Regions from separate parts of the Sphingomonas sp. SP3 genome, predicted to be linked through region 1. Evidence: predicted binding sites of a transcription regulator. Region 1 holds the regulator's gene; each other region holds the start of a gene.
The links. Region 1 encodes LexA, which represses DNA repair genes until DNA is damaged. Its sites were predicted from a motif close to GTTCCNCNCTTGTTCT; they were not measured.
Positions count from the first base shown of each region.

Region 1 (5,370 bases):
GCGCCTGCTGCTGACCCCGGTCGCGACCAACGCCCGCGTATCGGTCGGAATGGCAACGCCCTACGCCTCGATGATGCTGGAATCGCGTGAGGGCGAAGTGGCGATGGTACCGCTCGACGCGTTCAAGGCGGGGCTCAACCCGACCGACGCCGACCTTCAGAGCTTCTACCAGACCAACCGTGCGCGCTACATGATCCCCGAACAGCGCGTGCTCCGCATCGCCCGGGTCGGTCCCGAGCAGGTCGCCGGCGTGACTGCATCCGACCAGGAGATCGCGACTTACTATAACGCCAACAAGGCGACCTACGCTGCCAAGGACACGCGCACGATCAGCCAGGCGGTGGTCCAGAACCAGGCAGCGGCCAGCGCCATCGCGGCAAAAGCCAAAGCGGGCGCGACGATCCAGGCCGCAAGCGGCGGAGCAGCCGTTACCTCGCTTAGCGACCAGACGCGCGACGCTTATGCGGGCGTTGCCGGAAACAGGGCGGCCGCAGCCGTCTTCGCTGCATCGCAGGGCGCAGTGGTCGGGCCGGTCCAGTCCGATTTCGGCTGGGTTGTCGCCAAGGTCGAATCCGTGAAGTCGGTCAGCGGCAAATCGCTCGAGCAGGCCAAGGGCGAGATCGCGGCCAAGCTCAATGTCGACAAGCGCAAGCAGGCGATCGAGGACATGGCCGACAAGCTGCAGAACGCGGTCGACGACGGCAGCAACTTCGTCGAAGCGGCAGCGGCAGCAAAGGCGCCGGTGACGAGCACGCCGCTGATCACCGCGGCCGGCACGTCACGCGCGGATCCGTCGTTCAAGCCCTCCGCCGAGCTCGCGCCGGCGATCAAGACCGGGTTCGACATTGCCGCCAACGACCCGCCCGAGATCGTCTCGCTGCCGAACGACCAGGGTTATGCGATGGTCCACCCGGCGCAGATCCAGCCCGCGGCTCCGGCCCCGCTGGCGAGCATTCGCGACCGCGTGGTGAGCGACTGGGTCGCCAACCGCGCGGCGCAACGTGTGAAGGCCGTAGCCGACGCGATCGCCGCGAAGGCCGGTCGTGGCATGCCGCTCGCTCAGGCGGTGAAGGAGTCCAACTCTCCCCTTCCGCCGGTTCGCCCGATCGCAGCGCGCCGGATCCAGATCGCCAATTCGAAGGAGCCGGTGCCGCCCGCGCTGCAAACGATGTTCACGATCACCCAGGGCGCGGCCAAGGTTGCACCGGACCCGCAGGGCCGCGGGCTGTTCATCGTCAAGGTGAATAAGGTCACGCCGGGCAACGCGTTGCTTCAGCCGGGCCTCATCAGCCAGATGCAAACCGAGCTCCAGCAGAGCGCGGCCGACGATTATGCGCGCGAATTCGTGGCCGCCCTCCGCGAAGCGCTGAAGGTCGAGCGCAACGAAAAAGCGATCCAGGACGTGAAGACGCGCCTCACCTCGAGCGGTGGCTGATCGAGCATTGGCGGCGGGCTTGACCCGCGCCCGTTTGTTCAATACACGTTCCCCGTTCGTTCTTTACGACGGGAGTGATGACCGATGCTCACCGCGAAACAGCGTGAATTGCTGCTGTTCATCGACGACCGCCTGAAAGACAGCGGGATTAGTCCGAGCTTCGACGAGATGCGCGAAGCGCTCGACCTCAAATCCAAGTCCGGGGTGCACCGCCTCATTTCGGCGCTCGAGGAGCGCGGCTTCATTCGCCGCCTCCCCAATCGGGCCCGCGCGCTCGAAGTGCTGAAGCATCCCGAGGTCAAGCCGACCGCGTCCGTGACCCAGCTGCGGCCCGCTGCCCCTGCGGCGGCGAATGACACGATGGAAATCCCGCTCCACGGCCGGATTGCCGCGGGTACGCCAATCGAGGCGCTTCAAGGTACGGAGAATTTCTCGGTCCCGGCCGCGCTGCTCGGGCCGGGCGAACATTATGCGCTGGAAGTTTCCGGCGATTCGATGGTCGACGAGGGCATTCTCGATGGCGATTTCGCGCTGATCCGCAAGGTCGACACGGCCCGCGACGGCGAGATCGTGGTCGCCCTGATCGACAACGAAGAAGCGACCCTGAAGACCTTCCGTCGCGAGGGCAGCATGGTCCGCCTGGATCCCGCAAACCGGCAGTACGAGCCTCAGCGCTACGACCCGCGGCGGGTGCAAATCCAGGGTAAGCTGGCTGGCCTGATCCGGCGCTACTGAAGTGGCACGTATCGACTATGTTGAGTTGCCGAGCGCAACCGCGCATGAGCTGACTCGCGCGTTTTACAGCAAAGCGTTCGGCTGGGACTTCACCGACTACGGCCCGACTTATTCGGCGACGACCAACGGCACGACGGACGTCGGCCTCCAGGGCGATCCGGCAGATGCACTGTCAGCGCCCCTGCCGGTCGTCAGGGTGGACGACCTCGAAGCTGCGTTCGACGCGGTTGCCAAGGCTGGCGGAGTCATCGCCAAGCCGATTTTCAGCTTCCCGGGCGGGCGGCGATTCCAGTTCATCGATCCTTCGGGCAACGAGCTCGCCGTGTGGAGTGATCGCTAAGGCGCTAGTTGAGTCCAAGGGTGATGGCCGGTGCGGGAGTTCACCGTATCGAGGCGGGGTTTCGCCCCAAGATAGACCGCAACGCCCCCGGTCCGAGCCAGTCCTGAGCGGTCTAGTTTCAGCCAGCGCGGGGTGCATCCCCTGGGCAGGCGGCGGTCCGAGACGATGATATCCGCTTGGGCACACGCCCTGGTAAATGGCACCCAGTCGATCCACGTCGCGGACCGCGTTGCAAGGAGCCGCCATTCCCGCCCGTCCTTGCGAAGCACGGCCACACAGGCATCGTTCGAGCAATCGCTAAACGGGCGCTCGTCGAGCGCCGCGGGATCGCCATCAAAGCCGGAGGCTTCAGCAAGCAGGGAACGGACATAGTCGCCCGCGCGGTCTCGGAGGATGAACGGTGTTTTCCCCTCGACGACAGCGACATGCTTGCCATCGCCAGTGATGAGCAATTGAGGTGAGGGCGACGCCGCCGCTCCCGCAATACCCACAAGCACAGGTGCGAATCCCAAAAGCCTCAGCCGGCTGTTCCACAGGCACAACCACAAGCCGCCCGCGACCATCAGCCCATAGGACCAGCCGGGCATTGCCGGCAGGAGCGCGACGGCGCCACTTGCAGACGATACGGCATGAGCCAGGTGGAGCAGGCCATTGATCGAGGCGCCGCAAAGCCACCACAAAGGCCGTCCCCACCCCGCCACGTCCAGCAGCAGCGCCCCGGCTTCCAGCGGCATGATGACGAAGGTCGTCAACGGGATAGCGATGATGTTGGCGCCCACGCCGTAGAGACCGGCCCGGTGGAAGTGGAACAGCGCCATGGGGATTAGCGCGAATTCGACCACAAGGCCGGTCGCAACCATCGCCGCTAGATCGCGTAGGAGCCGAGCCGGGAGCCCCTCTTCCCGGCGCTGAAACCAACGGCGGGACAATGCGGTCGAATGGAGTGCGACGATCGCTGTCACCGCCGCAAAGCTCATTTGGAAGCTTGGGCCGGCCAGCGCTTCAGGCCGGAACAGCAGGACCACGAGGGCACCGGCTGCGATCAGCCTTATGCTCAGGGCGTCGCGGCCAAGCGCGATACCGCCGAGGATCAGGAGCGCGGCGACGCAACTTCGGACCGTCGGCACCTGCGCGCCGGTCAGCAAGGTGTAGCCGATGCCAGCCGCGGCAGCGGCAGCGGCAGCGACCAACACGAGGTTGAAGCGCAGCGCCAATCGCTCGCTCAGGGCCAAGAGCTTCAAGGTCAGGAACATGACGAAGGCGACGACTGCCGCGATGTGAAGACCGCTGACCGAGAGGAGGTGCGTCAGGCCGCTCCGCCGCATCGCCTCGGCATCATCGGCGCTCACCGCATTCTGGTCGCCGGTGGCCAGCGCAATGGCAATTCCCGCAGAACTCGGCGGAAGCTGCGCCGCGATATGCCGCCTAAGGCCATCGCGGGCGCGATCGAGCCCATGCGGATTGGAGGCCCGGACGACTGTCACTGGTCCCATGGCCTTGCCAACTCCACCGATGCCCTTGAGCCAGGCGTCCCGTGCGAAGTCATAAGTTCCGGGCAGCGCCATTGGCGGCGGCGGCGCGAGCCTCGCCTTCACGCTGATGAGCGCGCCCGCGGCAATCCCCGCCGGCAGCTTGTCGTCGTCGACCGACACGCGGACGCGGGGCGGCAATTGACCGCCCTGAGGCGCCAGCGTAAGGCGCACGGCCTGCTTGGCCGCGAGATAGTCGACGCTTTCCACACGTCCGGACACATCGGTGACGACCGGTCGATCGAGGCGCGGCTGCGCAACCCGGGCCGACCGACCCCAAACAAGGGCGCAACCGACAAATGCCGCGAGCGCGAACCAGCCGAGCGCGCGCCCGGCCCTGCCCGCGCCCATGGCGAACCCGATTAGCGAGAGCGCGGAGCTGAGGCAGAGGAAGGCGGACCACTGGCTTCGCGAGCCCAGCACGAACCAGGCCGCAATCCCGCTGCCGAGGCCGACAACGAACCAGGGCGGGAGCTGCGCGCGCTCCGCCTCGAGGATCTTCTCGATCTCCTCGTGAGCCGCGGAAAACCGCGCCTTCCAAAGCTTCCGAGCACGCTGTGGAAGAGGCGCTTCCCCTATGTTAGGGGCGCTCGTCCATTGCATTGCAGCATGAAGAGAAGAGGAAAGTGCGCTTGAGCGCAAGTGATAAGCCCGTCGTTACCCGATTTGCACCGTCCCCGACTGGATTCCTGCACATCGGCGGCGCCCGTACCGCTCTCTTCAACTGGCTGTTCGCCCGCCACCACGGCGGCAAGTTCCTCCTGCGCATTGAGGACACCGACAAGGCCCGGTCGACCAAGGAAGCGATCGACGCGATCCTCGACGGGATGCGCTGGCTGGCGCTCGATTGGGACGGGCACGAATATTACCAGTCGCAATTCTGGGCCCGGCACGCCGAGGTCGCGCACAAGATGCTCGAGCGCGGGCACGCTTACCGCTGCTACATGACGCAAGAGGAGCTCGCCGCGCAGCGCGAGGCCGCAGCCAAGGAACGCAAGCCCTTCCGCATCGCCAGCCCATGGCGCGACGTCACCGAAAGGCAGGGCGACACGCCTTTCGTCATCCGCCTCAAGGCCGCACGCGAAGGCGAGACGGTCATCGATGACAAGGTTCAGGGCCGGGTCACGGTCCAGAATGTCGAGCTGGACGATTTCGTCCTGCTCCGTTCCGACGGGACCCCGACCTACATGCTGGCGGTGGTGGTCGACGACCATGACATGGGCGTGACCCATGTGATCCGCGGCGACGACCATCTGAACAATGCTTTCCGGCAGCTGGCAATCATCCGCGCGATGGGCTGGCCGGAACCGGTCTATGCGCACGTGCCCCTG
Region 1 covers NZ_JBZSOE010000001.1:302,003-307,372, reverse strand. Annotated here, with positions in the region: gene AC4K8G_RS01735 (peptidylprolyl isomerase) at 1-1,435, shown strand, start outside; gene lexA (transcriptional repressor LexA) at 1,520-2,170, shown strand; gene AC4K8G_RS01725 (VOC family protein) at 2,172-2,510, shown strand; gene AC4K8G_RS01720 (ComEC/Rec2 family competence protein) at 2,507-4,642, opposite strand; gene gltX (glutamate--tRNA ligase) at 4,666-5,370, shown strand, end outside.

Region 2 (5,370 bases), 920 kb from region 1:
CCGCAGTAGCCCGTGCGTCGGGGAGGGGTCCCCGTAGCAGCAAATAGGGGAGAGCCACGCATGAGTGTTGCCGAAGCAACGCCCGACCTGGAGCAGGTCGACCGCAACGACCGCGCCTTCCTCGGACATCCCAAGGGGCTTGGCTTTCTCGGCTTCACGGAGGCCTGTGAGCGCTTTTCTTATTACTCCATGCAGACGCTGCTCGCGCTGTACATGGTCAATTACTTACTTCTGCCCGAACATATCGGCGGCGTTAACGGCCTCGCCTGGCTGCGCACTTGGCACTACCCCGGGCTGGACGGCCAGCCGCTCTCTTCGGCGATATTCGGCGACTATACCTCGCTCGTATATTTGATGCCGATCCTTGGCGGCATCATCGCGGACAAGCTGACCGGCCGTCGAATTGCCCTGATCGCGGGCGCGCTAGTTATGGCGTTCGGCCACTTCCTGATGGCGTTCGAAGGCGCGTTCCTGTTTGCACTGCTCGCGCTGATCGTCGGCGTCGGATTGTTCAAGGGCAACATCGCGACGCAGGTCGGAGAACTCTATTCCGAAAGCGACCTGCGGCGCGCCATGGCGTTCCAGATCTTCTACATCTTCATCAACGTCAGCGTGATCGCGGCACCATTGGTGTCGGGCACGTTGGGCCAGGAAGTCGGCTGGCACTATGGCTTCGGCTGCGCGGGCGTCGTCATGGTCCTTGGCCTGATCATCTACCTGTGGGGGAAGAATTGGCTGCCGGCCGACCTTGAAGTCGCAAATCGTGACCAAAAGCAGTTGATCGGTCGGGTCAGCGCCGGCGCAATCGGCATCGCGGCGCTGGTGGTCGCTTGGCTGTTCGTCTCCAGCTTCCTCTTCTCATCGTGGCTCACCGGAACCTTGTCCGGCCTCGTGATGGTGGGCGCGCTTTACTGGTTCCTGACAAGAAACCTAAGCCGTGGCGACCGTTTTTGCGTGATGCTCCTGTGCATATTGATCCCGGTGCTGGCGATCTCGCTCCTTACCAACCAGGAGATTTTCAACGCCTACCTGATCTGGGGCGACCAGCAGTTCAATCTGCAATTCATGGGCCGTACCATGCCGTCGAGCTGGCTCATCACTCTCGATGCGACGCTCAGTTTCTCGATGCTCGTCGCCGTCGCCGTCTTCTGGAAGTGGTGGAGCGTCCGTCATCGAGAGCCCGACGAGATCACCAAGATCATTATCGGCAGCGCTTTCACGATCGCCGGCGGCGTGTGCCTGTTCATGGCCGCGCTGACGCAGCCCGATGGCGGTAAGATCGGCCTGTTCTGGCCATTCATGTTCCACTTGCTGAACAGCATCGGCTTCGCGCACATCCTTCCGGTCAGCCTTGCACTGTTCACGAAGATTGCGCCCAAGCAGATCACCGCGACCGTGATCGGTCTGTATTACCTGGCGTTCTTCGCGGCCAACAAAGCCGTGGGATACGTCGGCGGCCTATATTCGAGCCTGCCGACTACGACTTTTTGGCTGATCCATATCGCCAGCGCGGTGTTCGGCCTGGTCGCGTTCGCGATCTTCAAGGCCGTGCTCGGCAAGCGCATGGCCGGGACTGGCGTTCGCGAGCAGGCCGAAGCGCTCAGCTAGTAGCTGACCTCGGTCACATGCTCCTTCATGCCGGCCTCGGGCTTGCGGCCAAGGAGCTTGTTGAAAACGGGCTTCAGAAAACCGGTGACGTTGCTCTCCCAGATCTTCACGTCCTCGATCTGGAAGCGAACCAGCGCAAGTTTTGGATCGTCCTTTCCCTCGTACCATTCGGCGACGATCGGATTCCACAGGCGGTCTATCGTTGCGCGATCGTTGACGATTTCGAGCGTGCCGCGAAGGCTGGCGAAAAGGTCGTGGCCCTTCGCCGAATAAGTCGCGATGGCGCGGTTGGACTGGCCCATCGCACGGGTGAAATCATGGTCGTTGGCGGTGAAGATCCACACGATCCCGGCTTCGCAATCCAGGTCCTCGAACTGGGCGGTCATCGGCTGGGTCGCACCATCACGGGCGCCCTCGATGCCGAGCATTAGGAAAGGGCTGCTGTTCAGTTCGCTCCAGAACTTCTGTTCGATCTCGCGTTCGTCGGACATCGCAAATCTCCTGCTGGTCTGGCGAACCAACGGTTCCGCGCGCCGGCCCGTTCCGGCATACGGGCTTTAGGCTAGGTCAACCCGTCGCGGGGGCTAAGCTATTGTATTGCAAGGTCTCATGAGAGAACATATTGAGAACGATATGGCTCAGCTCGACCTTCAGGCAAAGCTCGCGATTCTTGCCGACGCGGCCAAATATGATGCTTCCTGCGCCTCTTCCGGAACGTCCAAGCGGAACAGCCGTGGCGGCGCGGGAATCGGGTCGACCGATGGCATGGGCATTTGCCATGCCTACGCGCCTGACGGCCGTTGCATTTCGCTTCTAAAAATCCTGCTGACGAACAGCTGCATCTTTGACTGCGCTTATTGCATCAACCGCAAAAGCTCGAACGTGCGGCGGGCGCGGTTCACGGCGGATGAGGTCGTTCGGCTGACCCTCGCCTTCTACAAGCGCAATTATATCGAGGGGCTGTTTCTCTCGTCCGGCATTATCCGCTCGTCCAACTACACGATGGAGCAGATCGTGGAGGTCGCGCGAAGCCTGCGCGAGGATCATGATTTCCGCGGCTACATCCATTTGAAGACCATCCCTGACGCGGATCCGGAGCTGGTCCGGCTGGCCGGTATCCATGCCGACCGCGTCTCGATCAACGTCGAGCTTCCGACCGAACGTGGGCTGACCGAACTCGCGCCCGAAAAAAGCGCGGGCCAGATCGCGTCCGCCATGGGTGATATGAAAGCGTCCATTGTTGCAGCAACCGATGAGTCGAAGCGGTTCAAGTTCGCGCCGAGCTTCGCGCCTGCCGGCCAGTCGACCCAGATGATCGTCGGGGCCGATGCTGCCAGCGATGCCGACATCGTCGCCAAGGCGAGCAGTCTCTATGATCGATATGGGCTGCGCCGCGTCTATTATTCCGCCTTCTCGCCGATCCCAGACGCGAGCGCCGTCCTGCCGTTGAAGCGGCCTCCGCTGATGCGTGAGCACCGCATCTACCAGGCTGATTGGCTGATGCGCTTCTATGGATTTGCGAAACAGGAAGTGCAGGGCGCGACCGACGCGCAAGGCATGCTGCCGCTCGATATCGACCCCAAGCTCGCCTGGGCGCTCAAGCATCGAGAGACATTCCCGGTCGATGTGAACCGCGCCCCGAAGGAGCTGCTGTGGCGGGTGCCGGGGCTGGGCACCAAGGCCGTCGAGCGGATCCTTGCGTCGCGCAAATGGCGTCGGCTCCGCCTCGACGATGTTGCGCGGCTCACGCTCTCGATCGCCAAGGTTCGGCCGTTCATCAGCGCTGCCGACTGGCGGCCCACCCTGCTGACCGACCGGGCTGATCTGCGGGCGCTAGTCGCGCCGAAGAAACAGCAACTGGAGCTGTTCGCAGGCTGACGTGCTTCGCGAAGGTCTCATGGTCGACGCTCATCGCGTCACATTGTCCGCGCCGGACGATTTCGACGGGTGGCGAGATGCAGCGCGCGACCTCGCCGAAGCCGGGGTGCCAGCGGAGGCCGTGGTGTGGCGCGTCGAAGGCGAACCGGCAGACCTGTTCGGGTCTGACGCGCATCAGCCCGCGGCTCCAAGCTTTCCGGTGCCGCGCGCGTTCGTCGACCTGGCCAAGGCCGCGATTTGCCATTCCGATCCGGAACGGTTCGCGCTGCTTTACGCAATACTGCTTCGGATCAAGAGCCACCGTCACGCAATCGATGATGCAGCCGATCCGTTGGTGCGGCGGCTTCACGAGCTGGCGAAGGCCGTTCGCCGCGACGTGCACAAGATGCACGCGTTCGTCCGCTTCCGGGAAATCGACGGAAGGTTCGTCGCCTTCTTCGAACCCGAGCACCACATCGTGCGGCGGGCCGCGAGTTTCTTCGTCAATCGCTTCACCAATATGCGGTGGTCGATCCTGACCCCCGAGTTGTCGATCCATTGGGATGGCGAGCGACTGGAGGAAGGCCCCGGCGCGACCCGCGCCGACGCCCCGGCCGACGATCCGCTCGAGGAGATCTGGCGGACCTACTATACCAGCATCTTCAATCCGGCGCGGCTGAAGGTCGGTGCGATGCTCAAGGAGATGCCAAAGAAATATTGGCGAAACATGCCCGAGACCTCGCTCGTTCAGCCGTTGATAGCGACTGCGCGCAACCGGGAGTTGGAGATGATCGATCGCTCCGTCGCCAGGGAAGGGTTGAAGCACGCGCTCGAGGCGGAGCGGGAGATCGTCCCCGGCTCCAACCTGCGCGCGGCATGGGAGGCGTTGTTCAAGGATGCGCGCAAATGCACGCGTTGCGACCTCTACAAATGCGCGACCCAGACCGTGTTCGGCGAAGGCCCGCTCGATGCAGCAATTATGTTCGTTGGCGAACAACCGGGCGACCAGGAAGATATTGCGGGGCGGCCATTCGTCGGTCCGGCCGGCGCCTTGTTCGACGCTGCGCTGGAGAAAGCCGGGATCGACCGGTCCGGCGTTTACGTCACCAATGCAGTGAAGCATTTCAAGTTCGTCCAGCGCGGCAAGCGGCGTATCCACAACAAGCCCGATGCCGGCGAAATCAGTGCATGCAAATGGTGGTTGGAACACGAGCGCGAGCTCATCCGCCCGCCTGTCACGGTGGCGCTCGGTGCGACCGCCGCGCGTTCGCTGATCGGCAAGGTCGTGACCATCTCCAAGGTTCGCGGCGAGCCGCTCGCGCTCGGCGATGGCAGCGAGTGCTGGGTCACGGCGCACCCGAGCTCGATTCTGCGCGCGCCCGACGAGGACGCCCGCGAGGAAGGCAAGAGGCTGTTCCTTCGCGACCTCAAGCGGATCAAGGCGCGGGCGGAGGAACTGGTTCGTTAGAAGCTGTAACCGAGCGTTGCCTTGACCGAGCGCGGAGCGCCGGGCGCGATGTTGTTATCGCTGTTCGCAGTCGAGAAATAATGCGCGCCGAACAAATTCTCGACATTGACCTGCGCCTCGATTCCGCCGGGCAATTTGTAGAACAAAGCAGCGTCCACGCGGGCATAACCCGGGAGCTTCACCGCGTTGCTGATCGTCGCGTAGGATTTGGACCGCGCGATCACGCCGAGACCGACACCAATGCTCTTGGTCAAATCGTAGCGATTCCACAGCGAGAAACTATGGCGCGGTACCAGCGGCACTTCCCGGCCGGCCGGCGCAGCCGTGGTCGTCTCGGTGATCTTGGCCTTCTGCAGGCTGTAGCCTGCCGAGACCATCCAGCGGCTGGTGATGCTCCTTTCCAGGCCCAGCTCCAGCCCGCGGCTGCGCTGCTCGCC
Region 2 covers NZ_JBZSOE010000001.1:1,226,916-1,232,285, reverse strand. Annotated here, with positions in the region: gene AC4K8G_RS06460 (hypothetical protein) at 1-9, shown strand, start outside; gene AC4K8G_RS06455 (peptide MFS transporter) at 61-1,608, shown strand; gene AC4K8G_RS06450 (pyridoxamine 5'-phosphate oxidase family protein) at 1,605-2,099, opposite strand; gene AC4K8G_RS06445 (putative DNA modification/repair radical SAM protein) at 2,242-3,486, shown strand; gene AC4K8G_RS06440 (UdgX family uracil-DNA binding protein) at 3,506-4,933, shown strand; gene AC4K8G_RS06435 (TonB-dependent receptor) at 4,930-5,370, opposite strand, start outside.
Region 2: the regulator LexA is predicted to act here: its motif matches at 2,223-2,238, upstream of AC4K8G_RS06445 (putative DNA modification/repair radical SAM protein).

Region 3 (5,370 bases), 560 kb from region 1:
TCAGCCTTCACCGGCCCAGCCCCTCACTTCGCCGCGATCAGGTCCGGTTCGTCCTCGTCGACCGTCACCTTCCGCGACCGAGCAACCTTCTTCGGCTTCACGTCGACCAATTTTGGTTTGACGCTCGCCCGCTCGAGAATCGGTTTCAAATACTGACCCGTCGCCGACAGCTTCACCTCCGCAATCGCTTCCGGCGGGCCCTCGGCGATGACCTTGCCGCCGTTGACGCCGCCGCCCGGCCCCAGGTCGATCACCCAGTCGGCGGTCTTGATGACGTCGAGGTTGTGCTCGATCACCACCACGGTGTTGCCCTGGTCGGCGAGGCGGTGGAGCACTTCCAATAGCTTGCGCACGTCCTCGAAGTGGAGGCCGGTGGTGGGCTCGTCGAGGATGTAGAGCGTCTTGCCGGTGGCGCGCCGCGACAGCTCCTTCGATAGCTTCACGCGCTGCGCCTCGCCGCCGCTAAGCGTGGTCGCCGACTGTCCGACCTTGATGTAGCCGAGCCCGACTTCCTGCAGCATGCGCATCTTGTCGCGGATGCCGGGGACCGCCTTGAACAGCTCGGCCGCTTCCTCGACGTTCATGTCGAGCACGTCGGCGATCGAGTGGCCCTTGAATTTCACCTCGAGAGTCTCGCGGTTGTAGCGCGCGCCGTGGCACACGTCGCAGGTGACGTAGACGTCGGGCAGGAAGTGCATCTCGATCTTGATCAGGCCGTCGCCCTGGCACGCCTCGCACCGCCCGCCCTTGACGTTGAACGAGAAGCGGCCGGGCTTGTAGCCGCGCGCCTTCGCCTCCGGCAGGCCGGCGAACCAGTCGCGGATCTGGGTGAAGGCGCCGGTGTAGGTCGCGGGGTTGGAGCGCGGGGTGCGGCCGATCGGCGACTGGTCGATGTCGATGACCTTGTCGAGCTGCTCGAGGCCGGTGATCTTGCTGCACGGGCCGCACGGGATCCGGGCGCCGTTCAGCGCGCGCGCCGCGCCGGCATAAAGCGTGTCGATGGTCAGCGACGACTTGCCGCTGCCGCTGACCCCGGTAACGCAGGTGAAGGTGCCGAGCGGGAAATCGACCGTGACGTTCTGGAGGTTGTTGGCGGTGGCGCCGTGGACGGTGACCTTCTTGCCCGAGCCCTTGCGGCGGGTGGGGAGCAGCGGGATCTCCCGCCGGCCGGAGAGGTAATCGGCGGTGATGCTGTCGGTGCAGGCGAGCAGCTCTTCGAGCGTGCCCTGGCACACCACTTCGCCGCCGTGAACGCCCGCGCCGGGGCCCATGTCGATGACATGGTCGGCGTGGCGGATCGCGTCCTCGTCATGCTCGACCACCAGCACAGTGTTGCCGAGCCCGCGCAGCCGCTTGAGCGTCTCGAGCAGCCGGTCGTTGTCTTTCTGGTGGAGGCCGATCGACGGCTCGTCGAGGACGTAGAGCACGCCAGAAAGGCCGCTGCCGATCTGGCTGGCGAGGCGGATGCGCTGGCTTTCGCCGCCGCTCAAGGTGCCGCTGGTGCGGTCGAGGTGCAGGTAGTCGAGCCCGACATTGTGCAGGAAGCCGAGGCGCTCATTGATCTCTTTCAGGATCGCCTTGGCGATTTCATTCTGCGTTGCGTTGAGCTTTTCGTGCAGATTGGCGAACCATTTGTGCGCGTCGGCGACGCTTCGGCGGCTCGACAGGCTGATGTCCTCGCCGGCGATCTTCACCGCCAGCGCTTCGGGCTTGAGGCGCGCGCCGTGGCACACTTCGCACGGCTGCGATGACTGGTAGCGGCTAAGCTCCTCGCGCATCCAAGCGCTCTCGGTCGAGAGCATGCGCCGCTCGAGGTTGCCGATCACGCCTTCGAAAGGCTTCTTCACTTCGTAGCTGCGGCGCCCGTCGATGAAGCGGAGGGTGACCGGGCGGCCGGCCGTGCCGCGGAGGACGACGCGCTGGGCTTCCTCGGGCAAATCCTTCCACGCGACGCCGAGGTCGAAATCATAGGCGCGCGCCAGGCTGGACAGTACCTGCATGTAATAAGGGCTTGGCGGGTTGGACTTGGCCCATGGCACCACCGCTCCCTTGGCGATGCTCAGGTTATGGTTCGGGACGACCAAATCGGGGTCGAAGATCATCTTCTCGCCGAGCCCGTCGCAGGCAGGGCAGGCGCCCTGCGGCGCGTTGAAGCTGAACAGCCGCGGCTCGATCTCGGCGATGGTGAAGCCGGAGACGGGGCAGGCGAATTTCTCGGAAAAGACGATGCGGCCGGGCGGCGCATAGTCGAGTTTCATGCCGCTTTGCGGCCCCGCATCCGACTCTTCCGGCGCGTCTGCCGGGTCGAGGTAGGCGAGCCCTTCGGCGAGCTTCAGCGCCGTCTCGAAACTGTCGGCCAGCCGCGCCTCGATTCCTTCGCGTACGACGATCCGGTCGACCACCACTTCGATGTCGTGCTTGTATTTCTTGTCGAGCGCGGGCGCTTCCTCGATCGCGTAGAAGACGCCGTCGATGCGGACGCGCTGGAAGCCCGCTTTCTGCCACTCGGCCAGCTCCTTGCGATACTCGCCCTTGCGGCCGCGCACGACCGGCGCGAGCAAATAATGGCGGCTGCCTTCGGGGAGCGCCATCACGCGGTCGACCATCTGGCTGACCTGCTGCGCCTCGATCGGAAGCCCGGTCGCGGGCGAGTAGGGAACGCCGACCCTGGCCCACAGCAGGCGCATGTAATCGTAGATTTCGGTGACGGTGGCGACGGTCGAGCGCGGGTTGCGACTGGTCGTCTTCTGCTCGATCGAGATGGCCGGCGACAGGCCGTCGATATGCTCGACGTCCGGCTTCTGCATCATCTCCAGGAACTGGCGCGCGTAGGCGCTGAGGCTTTCGACGTAGCGGCGCTGGCCCTCGGCGTAGATGGTGTCGAACGCGAGGCTGCTCTTCCCCGAACCCGACAGGCCGGTGATGACCGTCAGGCTCTCGCGAGGGATGTCGACATCGACTCCCTTGAGGTTGTGCTCGCGCGCGCCGCGGACAGAAATGTGGGTCAGCATCGGCTCAGATTCGTTCCGTTTATGTTCTAATCTAACGTGAGGCGCCGCGCATGGTCAACGCGGATAAGTTGGATATGGGCTTTGTTCGAGAAATTTCCACTTTCGTCGATGATGCGGGGACGCTTGTCGATGGCTGGTGGATGCACTTGGGCGCGCGCGCCACTGAGCGACCCATCTCATTGCATTTTCGGGGAATTTCCATGCGGGTTAGGGGCTTCGACAAATTTGCGCGTGTGCGCACCGCGGCGGTTCTGCTGGCGGCTTCGGCGGCGGTCTGGGTAATTCCGGCACAAGCTCAAGCCGGGCCGGACACACCAACGCTGACGGCCAGGGTTCCCAGTCACGCCAAGATTGGCGATTGGGGTGTCGACCTTACGGGGCGCGATTTGTCGGTGCAGCCCGGCAACGACTTCGATCACTATGCGTCGGGCACCTGGCTGGCGAAGACCCAGATCAGTCCTGACCATCCGGAGGTCAGCTCCTTCTACAACCTTTATGACCTTAGCCAGGAACAACTGAAGGACCTGATCACGGACGCGCCGGCGGACAGCAAGACTGGCGCCCTCTACAAGAGCATGATGGACGAGGCTGCGGTCGAAGCGGCTGGCCTCACTCCGCTCAAAAAGGACCTCGCCAAAATCGCGGCGATCAAGACCAAGGCCGCGATGGCCCGCCATATGGGAACGACGGACCACCATTTCGGAAGCTCGCTGTTCGGATTCTACCTCCAGCCAGATACGGCCGACGCGTCGATGAACGAGGTCAACTTGCTTCAGTCCGGTCTCGGCATGCCCAACCGCGACTATTATCTCGATGACCAGTTCAAACCGCAGCGCGAAGCGTATCGCGCTTATCTCGAGCGTACGTTCCGCAGCATCGGAACACCCAATCCGGCCGCCGCCGCGAACCGTGTGATGGCCTTCGAGACTGAGGTCGCGAAGAAGAGCTGGCCGAGTGCTGATCGCCGCGACGTCGAGAAGACGACCAATCCGATGAGCAGCGCCAAGCTTGCGACCTACGCGCCGGGCTTTCAGTGGGCCTCTTACTTTGCCGGCGCGAACCTCACGCCGCAGAAGCGGATGAACCTCAACGAGAATACCGCGATCCGCGACCTCGCCGCGCTCTACGCGAAGACCCCGCTATCCACTCTCAAAGAATGGGAAGCGTTCCACACCACTGACCAGGCTTCGCCCTATCTCAACAAAGCAATGGTCGACAGCCGCTTTGAATATGTGAAGACCGTTAGCGGCGTGACTGAGCAGCGGCCGCGGTGGAAGCGCGCCGTAAGCCTCGTTGACGGCTCGCTCGGCGAGCTCGTTGGCCAGGATTATGTCGCGCAATATTTCCCGGCCTCGTCCAAGGCGAAAATGGTCGAGCTGATCGGCAATCTCAAAGCCGCGATGGCCGACCGCATCAAGGCCAACAGCTGGATGAGCGAGGCGACCAAGTCCGCCGCGCTGGAGAAGCTGTCGAAGATGGAAGTCATGGTCGGCTATCCGGACAAGTTCCGCGACTACAGCCCGCTCACGATCGATTCAAACGACCTCTACGGCAACGTCTCGCGAGCCCAGGCCTTCAACGCGGCCTATGCGCTCGAGGACCTAGACAGGAAGATCAACCACAAGAAGTGGGGGATGAATCCGCAGGAGGTGAATGCTTACAACGGCGGCGGCGAGAATCAGATCGTGTTCCCGGCCGGCATCCTCCAGCCGCCGTTCTTCGATCCGGCGGCGGACGACGCGGTCAACTACGGCGCGATCGGCGCGGTCATCGGGCACGAGATCAGTCATGGGTTCGACGACCAGGGACGTAAATATGACGCGACCGGCGCGGTTCGCGACTGGTGGACCGCCGAGGACAACAAACGCTTCAACGCGGAAGCGAAGGTGTTCGGCGACCAATATGCCAAGTTCGAACCGGTGTCCGGCGCTCACCTCAACCCGGAGCTGACGATGGGCGAAAACATCGCCGACTTCGCCGGCGTTCAGGTCGCGCTCGACGCCTACCATCACTCGCTCGGCGGCAAGCCTGCGCCTGTGATGGATGGTTTGACCGGCGACCAGCGCTTCTTCCTCGCCTATGCCCAGGTGTGGCGCGAGAAGCAGCGCGACGACGCGCTCCGCAGCCAGGTCACGACTGATCCGCACAGCCCGGGCCGGTTCCGGGTGCTCGGGCCGCTGCCGAACGTCCAGGCCTGGTATGACGCCTTTGGGATCACGCCTTCCAGCTCGATGTACATTCCGCCGGAGAAGCGGGCGCACATTTGGTGAGTTGAACCGGCGAGACACCTCGCCGCACAAAAACGACAAATCCGCATCTGGTGAGCTGCCAGATCGGTGAGGGTGCGCGGCTGACCCCA
Region 3 covers NZ_JBZSOE010000001.1:864,118-869,487, reverse strand. Annotated here, with positions in the region: gene uvrA (excinuclease ABC subunit UvrA) at 24-3,011, opposite strand; gene AC4K8G_RS04580 (M13 family metallopeptidase) at 3,212-5,281, shown strand.
Region 3: the regulator LexA is predicted to act here: its motif matches at 3,024-3,039, upstream of uvrA (excinuclease ABC subunit UvrA).